2 regions of the Pseudoalteromonas sp. Ps84H-4 genome follow, and region 2 is predicted to be linked to the other one. Evidence: predicted binding sites of a transcription regulator. Region 2 holds the regulator's gene; the other holds the start of a gene.

Region 1 (6,671 bases), on a different contig from region 2:
GGTTATTATGGTTTCGGCTAAAAGTTGTATATGACATAGTGATTTCTCAAAAAACAGTCAGGACAAAGCGGGCAAATGAGCCCGCTTTTGTTATGTTATTAATTTAATTAGATTTTACAAGCGCCGCCTGCACAACCGTCATCTTCTACCTCTGGTGTTAGCTCATCTTGAGCATCCGATGCACCATCACGTGTGTTGTGGTAGTACAAGGTCTTCACACCAAGTTTATAAGCAGTCAGTAGGTCTTTTAATAGCACCTTCATAGGTACTTTACCGCCTTCGTACTTAGATGGATCATAATTAGTGTTTGCAGAAATCGTTTGGTCAACGAATTTTTGCATAATACCAACAAGCTGTAGGTAACCATCGTTTGAAGGAATATCCCACAGTAGCTCATAGTTGTCTTTCAGGTTTTCATAATCTGGAACTACTTGCTTTAAGATACCATCTTTACTTGCTTTAACGCTGATATGACCACGTGGTGGCTCAATACCATTTGTTGCGTTAGAGATTTGTGATGATGTCTCTGATGGCATTAATGCAGATAGCGTAGAGTTACGCATACCGTGCTCTTTAATGCTCGCACGTAAAGAATCCCAATCTAAATGAAGTGGCTCATTACAGAACTGATCTAGGTCACGCTTGTAAGTATCTGTCGGCATGATGCCTTGAGAATACGTTGTCTCGTTAAATTTAGGACACGCACCGCGTTCTTTCGCTAACTCGTTTGATGCTTTCATTAGGTAATATTGAATTGCTTCAAACGTTTTGTGAGTTAGGGCATTAGCACTACCATCAGAATAACGTTTACCGTTTTTAGCAAGGTAGTATGCGAAGTTAATTACACCGATACCCAGCGTACGACGACCCATCGTTGCGTTTTTAGCCGCAGGAACAGGGTAGTCTTGGAAATCAAGTAAGTTGTCAAGGGCACGTACTGCAAGTTCAGCAAGTTCTTCTAACTCATCAAGCGACTCAATCGCACCTAAGTTAAATGCAGATAGCGTACAAAGTGCAATTTCACCTTCTTCATCCATTACATTGCTAAGTGGCTTAGTTGGTAATGCGATTTCTAAACATAGGTTAGATTGACGAATTGGCGCCACAGTCGAGATAAACGGGCTGTGTGTATTACAGTGGTCAACGTTTTGTAAGTAAATACGACCTGTGCTTGCACGCTCTTGAGCAAACATTGAGAATAACTCAATTGCTTTAATACGTTTTTTACGAATTGACTCGTCTTGTTCGTACTTAACATATAGCTCATCAAATTTCGCTTGATCTTCAAAGAATGCATCATATAGACCCGGTACATCTGACGGGCTGAACAATGTGATGTAATCGTCTTTGATTAAGCGGCTATACATTAATTTGTTGAACTGTACACCGTAGTCAAGATGACGTACACGGTTGTCTTCAACACCACGGTTGTTCTTAAGGACAAGAAGGTTTTCAACTTCTAAGTGCCAAAGTGGGTAGAACAACGTTGCTGCACCGCCACGAACACCACCTTGTGAACAGCTTTTAACCGCAGTTTGGAAGTGTTTATAAAACGGAATACAACCTGTGTGGTAAGCTTCACCATTGCGAATAGGGCTACCAAGGGCACGAATACGGCCCGCGTTAATACCAATGCCAGCACGTTGCGAAACATATTTAACAATCGCAGACGATGTCGCATTAATAGAATCAAGGCTATCACCACATTCAATCAATACACATGAGCTGAATTGACGTGTTGGTGTACGAACACCGGCCATAATTGGTGTAGGTAATGAAATCTTAAATGTAGACACTGCATCATAAAAACGCTTGATGTAATCAAGACGTGTCTCTTTTGGATAATCAGAGAATAAGCTTGCAGCAACTAAAATATATAAAAACTGTGCACTTTCGTAAATTTCGCCAGTAACACGGTTTTGAACTAGGTATTTACCTTCAAGTTGCTTTACAGCAGCGTAGCTGAAGTTTAAATCACGATTATGATCAATATATGAGTCTAACTCATCGATTTCTTGCTCTGTGTAGTCGACAAGTAAATGCTGATCGTAACGTTTGTCTTCAACTAATTTTGTAATGTGATCATATAAACGTGGTGGCTCAAATTGGCCATACGCTTTTTTACGCAAGTGGAATACAGCTAAGCGAGCAGCTAGGTATTGATAATCAGGCGTATCTTTTGAGATTTGATCCGCTGCCGCTTTGATGATTGTTTCATGAATGTCGTCGGTGCGAATGCCATCATAAAATTGAATATGTGATTTTAATTCAACTTGTGAGACAGACACATTATTCAGACCTTCTGCGGCCCAAGCGATTACGCGATGGATCTTATCTAGATCGAGTGACTCTTTACGGCCGTCACGTTTGCTTACAGATAGCTGTTGGTTCATAGTTTTGCCTGTATTCCTTGGGAAATTTTAGTTGTAAAGACAAAGGTATTCTTTATGTAATTATTATTATTAAACACTATATGCAGCTAATTGAATAACATTTAGCCACAATATCTGGTGTTGTTTAAATTGCAGATCACAAGATAGTGTGGTCTGCGCTGTTTTGCAAGGGATAGAATTGCCCCATTTTGTGGATAACTATTGGATAAGCGCATTGTGTTAGTGACCATTAACCTTTGAACATTCACAGACGACGAAATTTGTAGAAATCAACTCAAGATCCAGAAAATTTACCGTTTTAAAAAATAAATTTCGACTGATTTTTTTATCATCAAAGAATGTTCAAAAGTGAATCAGATCACAATATATGGTGTTTTAGATAATAAATAACACTATATATGGTTAAAGCCATCAATTGGCGAATGCCAATTAAAATCTGCCTGCCAGCCAAGCGCAGCGTCAACACTCGGTATGTAACCCCAAAGCGCCGTTGCACTGTACATATTAGCTGCTTTTGCAGCTTGAATATCTCGCTCAGCATCACCGATATACAAACAACGAGTTGGATCAACCGCTAAGATCTCAGCTGTATGTAACAGTGGATCCGGTGATGGTTTTGAAACAGCTAATGTATCGCCACTGACAACGGCTTGAGCATTGCTTAAAGATGGGATCGCTTGCACTAAGGGCTCAGTTAAAAAGCCGGGCTTATTGGTCATAATGCCCCACTTAATATTGTTTTGCTCAAGTGCAATTAAAAGCTGCTCGATGCCGTTGAAGCATTTACTGTGTACGGCAATATCATCAGCGTAATAATCGAGTAACTGTTGACGTAAAGCCAGTTGTTCTACATCAGGCCACTTATCACCAAAACCAATCTCTAATAATGCATTGGCTCCGTTTGAAGCTGCAGGACGATAAATATGTTCAGCGACTGGGGCAATATCTGCATCGGCTAATACACGATTTAATGCATGACCCAGATCATCGGCGGTATCAAGGAGCGTACCATCGAGATCAAAAATAAAAGCATCAAAATCGATAGAGGGTGCGTTTACACCACTCATTAGGCTAATTTCTCAAAGTGCAGGATGTAATTAACACTTACATCATCATTTAAACTGTACTGCTTAGAGAACGGGTTATAGTTCAGGCCTGTGCTGGCTCTTACTTTTAATCCCGCTTCTTCAGCCCAGGCAATAAGTTGTGCAGGTTTGATAAACTTTTTATGGTCATGGGTACCTTCAGGCACCATTTTTAAAAGCTTTTCTGCACCCACAATGGCAAATAAATAAGCTTTTGGTGTTTTATTTAATGTTGAAAAGAAGACATCGGCGCCCGGTTTAGCAAGTTCTGCTACAGCACGAATAATAGACGCAGGATCTGGAACATGTTCTAGCATTTCCATACAGGTAATAACGTCAAAGCGAGCAGGGTGCTCAGCCGCAAACTGTTCTGCTGGTACTTTTATATAGTCAACAGGGACACCTGTTTCTAAACTGTGTAACTTAGCAACGGTAAGTGGCTCTTGGCCCATATCGATGCCGGTTACTTTAGCGCCCATGCGCGCCATGCTTTCACTTAAGATGCCGCCACCACAGCCAACATCTAAGGTTTCCTTATCAAATAAGCCGCCTACTTTATCGGCGACAAAATCCAAGCGAAGAGGATTTATTTCATGAAGAGGTTTGAACTCTCCGTCGCGGTCCCACCAACGTTCTGCGATGGCTTCAAACTTTGCAATTTCTGCATTATCTACATTTTGATGTTCGGTCATAAAAAACTTCCTCGTCAATCTGAGGCCATTATATAGGGGGAAATTACTAAATCGCAAAGATTTAGCGCCTGTAAATCTAAATAAATTGTGATAGCATGGTCTGGAAATAATAACTAAAGCTCTTAAGACGGCATTGTGCCTCTTTATGAGTCAATACTGAAGGAATGTGAAATCAAATGACTGATCTCGCCAATGAAATTCTGCCAGTCAATATTGAAGATGAATTAAAAAATTCGTACCTTGATTACGCAATGAGTGTAATCGTTGGACGTGCATTGCCAGACGTACGTGACGGCTTAAAGCCAGTTCACCGTCGTGTTTTATTTGCAATGAACGAACTCAATAATGATTGGAATAAACCTTACAAGAAATCAGCACGTGTTGTTGGTGATGTAATCGGTAAGTACCACCCACATGGCGACAGCGCGGTATATGACACCATCGTTCGTATGGCGCAGCCTTTCTCATTACGCTATATGCTTGTTGACGGCCAAGGTAACTTCGGTTCTGTTGACGGTGACTCTGCGGCAGCAATGCGTTATACGGAAGTCCGTATGGCGAAAATGTCACATGAATTATTAGCTGACTTAGAAAAAGAAACCGTTGATTACGTACCTAACTATGATGGTACTGAGCAAATTCCTGACGTATTACCTACTAAAGTACCTAACTTACTAGTAAATGGTTCATCAGGTATTGCGGTTGGTATGGCAACGAACATTCCTCCGCATAACTTAACAGAAGTTATTAACGGCTGTTTAGCGCTTATTCAAAACCCAGATATGTCAATTGCTGATCTAATTGAATATATCCCGGGTCCAGATTTCCCGACTGCGGCGATTATCAACGGTAAAAAAGGCATTGAGCAAGCGTACCTAACAGGTCGTGGTAAAGTATATATCCGTGCTCGTGCTGAAATCGAAGTTGACGAAAAAACCGGTCGTGAAACAATCATCGTTCACGAAATCCCTTATCAAGTTAACAAAGCGCGTCTTATCGAAAAAATCGCTGAGTTAGTTAAAGATAAGAAAATTGAAGGTATTAGCGCACTACGTGACGAATCAGATAAAGACGGTATGCGTATCGTTATCGAAATCAAACGTGGTGATGTTGGTGAAGTAATCTTAAACAACCTATATGCACAAACTCAGTTACAAACTGTGTTTGGTATGAACATGGTTGCACTTGATAACAACCAACCTAAGTGCTTTAACCTTAAAGAAATGCTTGAAGCGTTTATCATTCACCGTCGTGAAGTTGTTACACGTCGTACAGTATTCGATTTACGTAAAGCCCGTGACCGTGCTCATACGCTTGAAGGCTTAGCAATTGCTCTTGCGAACATCGACCCAATTATCGAACTAATTCGTAAGTCACCAACACCTGCTGAAGCTAAAGTGGCACTAACAGCTCGCCCTTGGGAGCTAGGCACTGTTAAAGCTATGCTTGAAAAAGCTGGTGAAGATAACGTTGCTCGCCCTGATTGGTTAGCTGCAGATTTAGGTATTCGTGATGGTCAATACTATTTATCTGAGCAACAAGCACAAGCAATTCTTGACCTACGTTTACACAAACTAACGGGTCTTGAGCATGAGAAGATCTTAGACGAGTACCAAACGTTACTTGATCTAATTGCCGAGCTTTTACACATTCTTTCAAGCCCAGAGCGTCTAATGGAAGTTATCCGTGACGAGCTAGTAGAAATTAAAGAACAATATGGTGATGAGCGTCGTACTGAAATCAGCGCTGCTGCTCACGATATCAGCCTTGAAGACTTAATTAATGAAGAAGACGTTGTAGTAACGCTTTCTCACGAAGGTTACGTTAAGTATCAACCATTATCTGACTACGAAGCACAGCGTCGTGGTGGTAAAGGTAAGTCAGCAACGAAGATGAAAGATGAAGACTTCATCGAGCGTCTATTGGTTGCTAATACACACGATACAATTCTGTGCTTCTCAACTGCAGGCCGCTTATACTGGTTGAAAGTATATCAGTTACCTTTAGCAAGCCGTGCAGCGCGTGGTAAGCCAATTGTTAACCTATTACCACTTGAAGCAGATGAGCGTATTACTGCTATTTTACCGGTACGTGAGTACGAAGAAGATAAATACATCTTCATGGCTACTGCGTTTGGTACAGTTAAGAAAACACCATTAACAGCTTATAGCCGCCAACGTGCGAGCGGTATCATTGCCGTTAACCTTAATGAAGGCGATAGCCTAATTGGGGTTGATATCACAGATGGCACGAATGAAATCATGCTATTTACTGATGCTGGTAAAGTTGTACGCTTTAAAGAAGCTGAAGAGTCTGAAGTATTAGACGAAAACGGCAACCCTGTACTTGATGAAAACGGTAACCCGGAAATCCGCTTTAAAGGCGTACGTCCAATGGGCCGTACAGCAACAGGTGTTCGCGGTATTAAGATGGCAGACGATCAACGCGTTGTATCGTTAATCGTTCCTAAATCAGATGGTGCAATCCTAACTGTGACAGAA
Region 2 (6,671 bases):
GCGTGTTAACACGCCACCTGGTTGCGCCATAATTGGGAAAATATGCCCAGGTTGTACGATATCGCTCGGCACGGCACCTTTGGCAATAGCTGCTTGAACTGTACGTGCTCGGTCAGCTGCTGAAATACCTGTCGTTACGCCTTTCGCTGCTTCAATCGACATAGTGAAGTTAGTTGAAAAAGCAGCACCGTTATTTTTAACCATTAACGGCAAATCTAACTGCTGGCAACGCTCTTGCGTCATCGTTAAACAAATTAAACCACGACCGTGTGTTGCCATAAAATTGATAGCATCAGCACTGATATGCTCTGCTGCGATGATTAAATCGCCTTCATTTTCTCTGTCTTCATCGTCCATTAAAATAACCATTTTACCGGCTTTAATGTCATCGATAATTTCTTGCGCGCTGTGTAGATTCATAATGTGCCCATGAGAGTATGATTAATAGTGACGTATCTTTGCTTATTTAATAAAACCAGCTTGTGCTAACAAGCTCATTGATATGTCTGAACGGGAAGGTTGTTCGGCCCCTTTTATTAGGCGCTCTAAATAGCGAGCAATCTGGTCAACTTCTAGGTTCACCTGAGTACCCACTTGAAATTCTGCAATCGTTGTTTGCTCTGCGGTATGCGGAACAATAGTCAACTTAAAGCGGTTTTGCTCGACCTCGTTGACCGTTAAACTAATACCATCAATACATACCGAACCTTTGTAAGGAATGTACTTCATTAAATCATTGTCAGTACTTAGCCAGTACTCTGTTGCACGAGCATTAGGACTGATACTTTCTACAGTCGCAATACCATCAACATGACCAGATACTAAATGCCCACCTAAGCGAGAAAGTGGTTGCATGGCTTTTTCAAGGTTAACTGTTTGACCTTTTTTATAGTGAGCAAAGCCCGTTAAGCTGATTGTTTCGTTTGATAAGTCAGCACTAAAACCATCGCTATGTTTAGCGACAACCGTCAAACACACACCATTGGTGGCAATACTGTCACCGAGCTTAACGTCTTTCATATCCAAATTAGTGCTTTGAATACGAATAGCTAGGTCACCTTGCTTTTGTGTTAGTTCAACAATTTTACCTGTTGCTTCAATAATTCCAGTAAACATAGTGCTACTCTTTATTTTCAATGTGTGTGGCTTGCTTTGCTTTTGTCGCTGTTAAGCGAATATCGTCGCCAATCATCACTGTATCAGTAAAGGTCAGTTCAGTGATATCACTCATCATGGTAACTTCTGCAAAGTTTAGTAAGCTTTTGCCCATATCACCTATTAACTTAGGGGCAATATAAACAATGTATTCATCAATTAAATCTTGCTCAGCAAATGCACCGGCAAGGGTCGCACCTGCTTCGAGCCAAATATGGTTAAATTGCAGCTCAGCAAGACGCTTTAAAACCGCTGATAAATCAACTTTATTATTAACTGCTGGTACAACTTCGTGTTTAACAAAGTGAGGCCATTGATACTGTTTATCAAGCGATGTAGTGAAAATAATCACCGGACTTTCAATGCTAAATAATGCAAGTTCAGGCGTTAACCTATTTTGTGAATCAATAATCACACGGGTAGGTTGACGCAAAGGCAGTGACGTTGGCATATCAAATGGCAGCTCATCAATGCGTACATTAAGTTTGGCATTATCGGTCATAACCGTATCTGCACCAGTGAGTACCACGCAACTTTGGGCACGAAATGCTTGCACATCTTGGCGCGCTTTAGGCCCTGTAATCCACTTACTTTGGCCATTATTTAGCGCAGTTTTACCGTCTAAACTGCAAGCCATTTTACAAATCACATATGGCAACCCAGTTTCCATGCGCTTTAAAAAGCCTTTGTTTAAATCGCGCGCTTGTTGTTCAAGTAAACCTGATGCTACAGCGATACCTGCATCAGCTAAAATCTGTAGACCGCGACCACTCACCGCTGGGTTTGGGTCGACCATGGCAGCTATAACTTTGCTAACACCCGCAGCTTTTAAACCTTCGGCACAAGGCGGTGTGCGTCCATAATGACTACAAGGTTCTAAAGTCACATATGCGGTGGCACCTTTTGCATTGTCGCCAGCCACTGCCAGAGCATTAACTTCAGCATGGCCCTGCCCTGCTAGTTGATGAAATCCTTCACCGACTATTTCGCCATCTTTAACCAGTACACAGCCAACATTAGGGTTTGGTGTTGTAGTAAAACGACCTTGTTTAGCAAGCTCTATGGCACGTGCCATATAAGCCGTATCAAGTTCTGTGAATGACATAGTTAATCACCTAAACGAGCGATTTCTTCACCAAACTCGCGAATATCTTCAAAAGAACGGTAAACTGATGCAAAGCGAACATAAGCCACTTTATCTAGTTTTTTTAGTGACTCCATAATGCACTCACCAATTAAATGGCTAGAAATTTCACGTTCACCCGTGGCACGAAGCTGAGATTTAATAATGTTGACCACTTCATCGACCTGCTCTGTGCTGACAGGGCGTTTTTCTAGCGCACGATGCAAGCCATTGAGTAATTTGTCTTCATTAAATGGTTCACGACTACCGTCTTGCTTTATGACTCTTGGCATCACAAGTTCTGCGCCTTCAAAGGTGGTAAAACGTTCGTGACATTCATTACATTCACGTCGACGCCTAACCTGGTGGCCGCCGCCAACAAGTCGAGAATCAATTACTTTAGTATCTTTTGCGGTGCAAAAAGGACAATGCATAGAGTTCAGCTTCCGTTTATTAAAAACAAAAAAGGCCGCTTATTAAGCGGCCTTTATAATAGCAAAAAACAACGCTATTGTTATCTTAATTACGGTTCAACCAATAATTAAGCGTAAACTGGTAATTTTTTACAGATAGCTTTAACTTTCTCTTTTACTTCAGCTTGTACAGACTCATCAGTGATGTTGTCTAGTACGTCACAGATCCAGCCAGCAAGCTCTTTTGACTCTGCTTCTTTGAAACCACGGCGAGTAATAGCCGGAGAACCAATACGAAGACCAGACGTTACGAACGGTGAACGTGGGTCATTCGGAACTGAGTTCTTGTTTACAGTGATGTTAGCGTTACCTAGTGCAGCGTCAGCATCTTTACCTGTGATATCTTTATCGATTAGGTCAAGAAGGAATAAGTGGTTGTCTGTTTTACCAGAAACAACTTTGTAGCCACGCTCTTGAAGAACTTCAACCATAGCTTGAGCGTTCTTTACCACTTGAGCTTGGTACGCTTTAAATTCTGGTTGTAATGCTTCTTTGAAAGCAACTGCTTTAGCAGCGATGATGTGGCATAAAGGACCACCTTGACCGCCAGGGAATACTGCGCTGTTTAGCTTTTTGTAGATTTCTTCATCACCACATGCAGAAACGATTAGACCGCCACGAGGGCCCGCTAATGTTTTGTGAGTTGTCGTAGTAACAACGTGTGCGTGAGGGATTGGGCTTGGGTATACACCCGCTGCGATAAGACCAGCAACGTGAGCCATATCTACGAATAAGTAGGCACCAACTTTGTCAGCGATTTCACGGAATTTAGCCCAATCAACGATACCTGAGTATGCTGAGAAACCAGCGATGATCATTTTTGGTTTGTGCTCTAATGCTAGCGCTTCAACTTGAGCGTAATCAATTTCGCCTGTTTCGTCATTTAGGCCGTATTGAATTGCATTGTACGTTTTACCAGAAAAGTTAACGTGTGAACCGTGAGTTAAGTGACCACCATGAGCTAAGCTCATACCTAGTACTGTATCATGCGGCTGAAGAAGTGCTTGGAAAACAGCTGCGTTTGCTTGTGAACCCGCATGCGGTTGAACGTTAGCGTAATCAGTACCGAATAATTCATTAGCACGGTCAATTGCTAGCTGCTCAACAACATCAACATGTTCACAACCGCCATAGTAACGTTTGCCTGGGTAACCTTCAGCATATTTGTTGGTAAGCTGAGAACCCTGCGCTTCAAGTACGCGTGGGCTACAGTAGTTTTCAGACGCGATCAGTTCGATGTGCTCTTCTTGACGAGCCGTCTCTTTAGTGATGGCTGCAAATAACTCTGGATCGAAATCCGAAATATTCATGCTACGTTCTAACATGGGGTCTCCTAAGGCAACGTGTATGGTATTTTTTGAAGGCTATATTGTACGCTTAAAACGCACTTTTGCCTATCTTGTAAAGATGAACATATTTAAACAGGGATTGAATTTATTTCACAGTGTTTTAATAATGATATTTTTTTATTGATACATAATAAAAATTTATAAATTTAAAACATTACATATATTTTTAAAATATGATTTAGCGTAAAAAGTTCATCATGCGTTTGCATATGGGCACAATGAAACTAAGCTTGTAATACAAACCCAGATCAAGGATGTTTTGAGTCAATGTTAGCCAAGCCCATTTATGAACTTGTTCCCTACTGCTATTTGTTTTTAGGTATTGCCTGTATCGTCATACCTCATGAGCTGCTCTACACACTCATTGGTATTGTGTTATTTTTGCTGGGTGCAAACATATGGCGAATGCGCTCAGAAGCACGAAGACGAGATCAAAAAAGTCAGCGAATTAAACAAAGAAGAGCGCGCTATTACTATGAATTTAAACCCTTTATTTTATTCATTAGTGCTCTGACTTTAACACAATGGACGCAAAACGAGATCATCTTATTAAGCTGCGCTTTGCTATGTTTTAGTGCGTTAGTGATAATTGCAATGCGATTATTGAACCGCCACAGCCATTCATTATCACATTAAAAAGAGCGGCAATGCCGCTCTTTTAATTACTTTAAGCTAGTTTATTTAAAAGCTCTGTTCTCAATAGTTGATAATCATGCTTGATGTCTTCTGCCAAACAAGGCTTAGCAAGAGCATCTGCTAGAGGCTTAGGCATTGCTAACTCAATACCTAAAATATCTTCAACACTTTCTTTAAATTTAGCAGGATGTGCCGTTGCTAAAAATATACCGGCACTGCCATCTGCTAAATTTTCTTTTAAGCCTTGGTAAGCAATCGCTGTATGAGGTTCTGCGATATAACCCGTTTGATGAATTTTTTTCATCACTTCTTTGGTTTCTTCTTCGCCAACACAACTTGAGTAAAAGTCATCATAGCTAAACCAATTATTATCTAACATAAATTGAACACGAGGCCAGTTATTCGGTTTACTCACATCCATTGCGTTCGATAATGACTCAAGCGTTTCGTTAGGTGCCCACTCTTTGTTTTGTAAAAAACGTGGCACAGTGTCATTTTGATTGGTTGTTGCACTCAATTTTGCGACAGGCATACCAAGTACTGCACCAATCATCGCAGCGCACACATTACCAAAGTTACCACTTGGTACTGAGATATGTGCCTTGCTACGCTTTTCTTTTGGCAACTGGGCTATTGCTTCAAAGTAATAACACACTTGAGCGACCAAGCGACTGATATTGATCGAGTTAGCTGAGTTAAGGCCAAGTTTTTGTTTTACTTCATCGTCTAAAAACGCATTTTTGACCATGCCTTGACAGTCATCAAAACTACCATCAACTGCATAGCAGTGAATGTTATTGCCAAGTGTGGTGAACAGTTTTTGCTGAGCTAATGAAATTTTACCTTTCGGATACAGAATAACTACATCAATATTTGGCTTGTTATAAAACGCATGGGCAACGGCAGCTCCTGTATCACCCGATGTTGCCGTTAAAATCGTTACTTTTTCGCCTTGGTTAAACTGCGCCAAACACTCAGCCATAAAACGACCACCAAAGTCCTTAAAGGCAAGCGTTGGACCATGAAAAAGCTCTAAGCAATACATGTCTTTTTCAACTTCAACCAATTTCACATCAAAGTTAAACGCATTTTGCACCATCTGTGCAACAGTATCGGCAGGCAGCTCATCACCAATCAGGTGTGATAAAATTTTGCTGCTACGGCTAACAAAGTCCAAATCAAGTAGCGCATCAACATCTTTGATAGGCGTTAAGCTATCAGGAAAAAAGACACCTTGATTACGCCCTAATCCCGTTTTTACCGCTTCAACAAACGACACCTGTTGTGATTCATCTTTTAAATTATGTAATTGCATGTTGTTTCCTTAAATTCTTTAAAGCTCTCGTGTGCCAAGCTGATCGAGTTGACAGATGTGGCTGAAACCCTGCTCATTAATGTAATTATCGTTCAGCCAAGCTGCGCATTTTTCTGCAGCATCTAAACTTTTACACACGGTAAATAATGTTGGGCCTGCACCCGAAATACTGACGATTTCGGCACCAAGCTCTGGTAATGCTTGTTTCGCTTCGGCAAAACCTTGGATAAGGGGTGCTCGATGCGGCTCAGCTATTTCATCAGTCATGATTGATAGCGCAGCATCAAAGCGTCCCGTTAGCAGTAAACTGCTAAAAGCCGAAAGACGTTGTGCAAATTCAACACTGTCATGCATTGATAATTGTTTTGGCAGTACTGAGCGTGCTTTTGCGGTATTTAGCGAAAAGCCAGGAAAAGCCGCCACGTAATACCATTGATTATCAACAGGTAACGAAATTGATTTATTGGGAATGAGTTCGCCAGTTAATTGCAAGCCACCTAAGTAGCATGGTGTGATGTTATCGTAATGACGGCCGCCACTAACCATAGCTTCAAAATCAGCCATCAATTCGATGAGTTGCTCTTGTGATAAATTGGTTTGTGCAAATTTATCAAGGGCTG

Evidence for each region. Region 2 encodes NrdR, which represses ribonucleotide reductase genes. Its sites were predicted from a motif close to AAACACNANATNTNGTGTTT; they were not measured.
Region 1: a site for NrdR is predicted at 2,497-2,516, ahead of nrdA (class 1a ribonucleoside-diphosphate reductase subunit alpha). Genes of this name have one in related genera too.

Annotation. Positions count from the first base shown of each region.
Region 1 covers NZ_JAMXSK010000003.1:191,456-198,126, forward strand. Annotated here, with positions in the region: gene nrdB (class Ia ribonucleoside-diphosphate reductase subunit beta) at 1-37, opposite strand, end outside; gene nrdA (class 1a ribonucleoside-diphosphate reductase subunit alpha) at 108-2,393, opposite strand; gene NH454_RS05540 (HAD-IA family hydrolase) at 2,786-3,460, opposite strand; gene ubiG (bifunctional 2-polyprenyl-6-hydroxyphenol methylase/3-demethylubiquinol 3-O-methyltransferase UbiG) at 3,460-4,170, opposite strand; gene gyrA (DNA topoisomerase (ATP-hydrolyzing) subunit A) at 4,347-6,671, shown strand, end outside.
Region 2 covers NZ_JAMXSK010000005.1:171,430-178,100, reverse strand. Annotated here, with positions in the region: gene ribBA (bifunctional 3,4-dihydroxy-2-butanone-4-phosphate synthase/GTP cyclohydrolase II) at 1-420, opposite strand, end outside; gene NH454_RS07340 (riboflavin synthase) at 463-1,116, opposite strand; gene ribD (bifunctional diaminohydroxyphosphoribosylaminopyrimidine deaminase/5-amino-6-(5-phosphoribosylamino)uracil reductase RibD) at 1,121-2,260, opposite strand; gene nrdR (transcriptional regulator NrdR) at 2,263-2,712, opposite strand; gene glyA (serine hydroxymethyltransferase) at 2,820-4,076, opposite strand; gene NH454_RS07320 (hypothetical protein) at 4,368-4,736, shown strand; gene thrC (threonine synthase) at 4,768-6,051, opposite strand; gene thrB (homoserine kinase) at 6,070-6,671, opposite strand, start outside.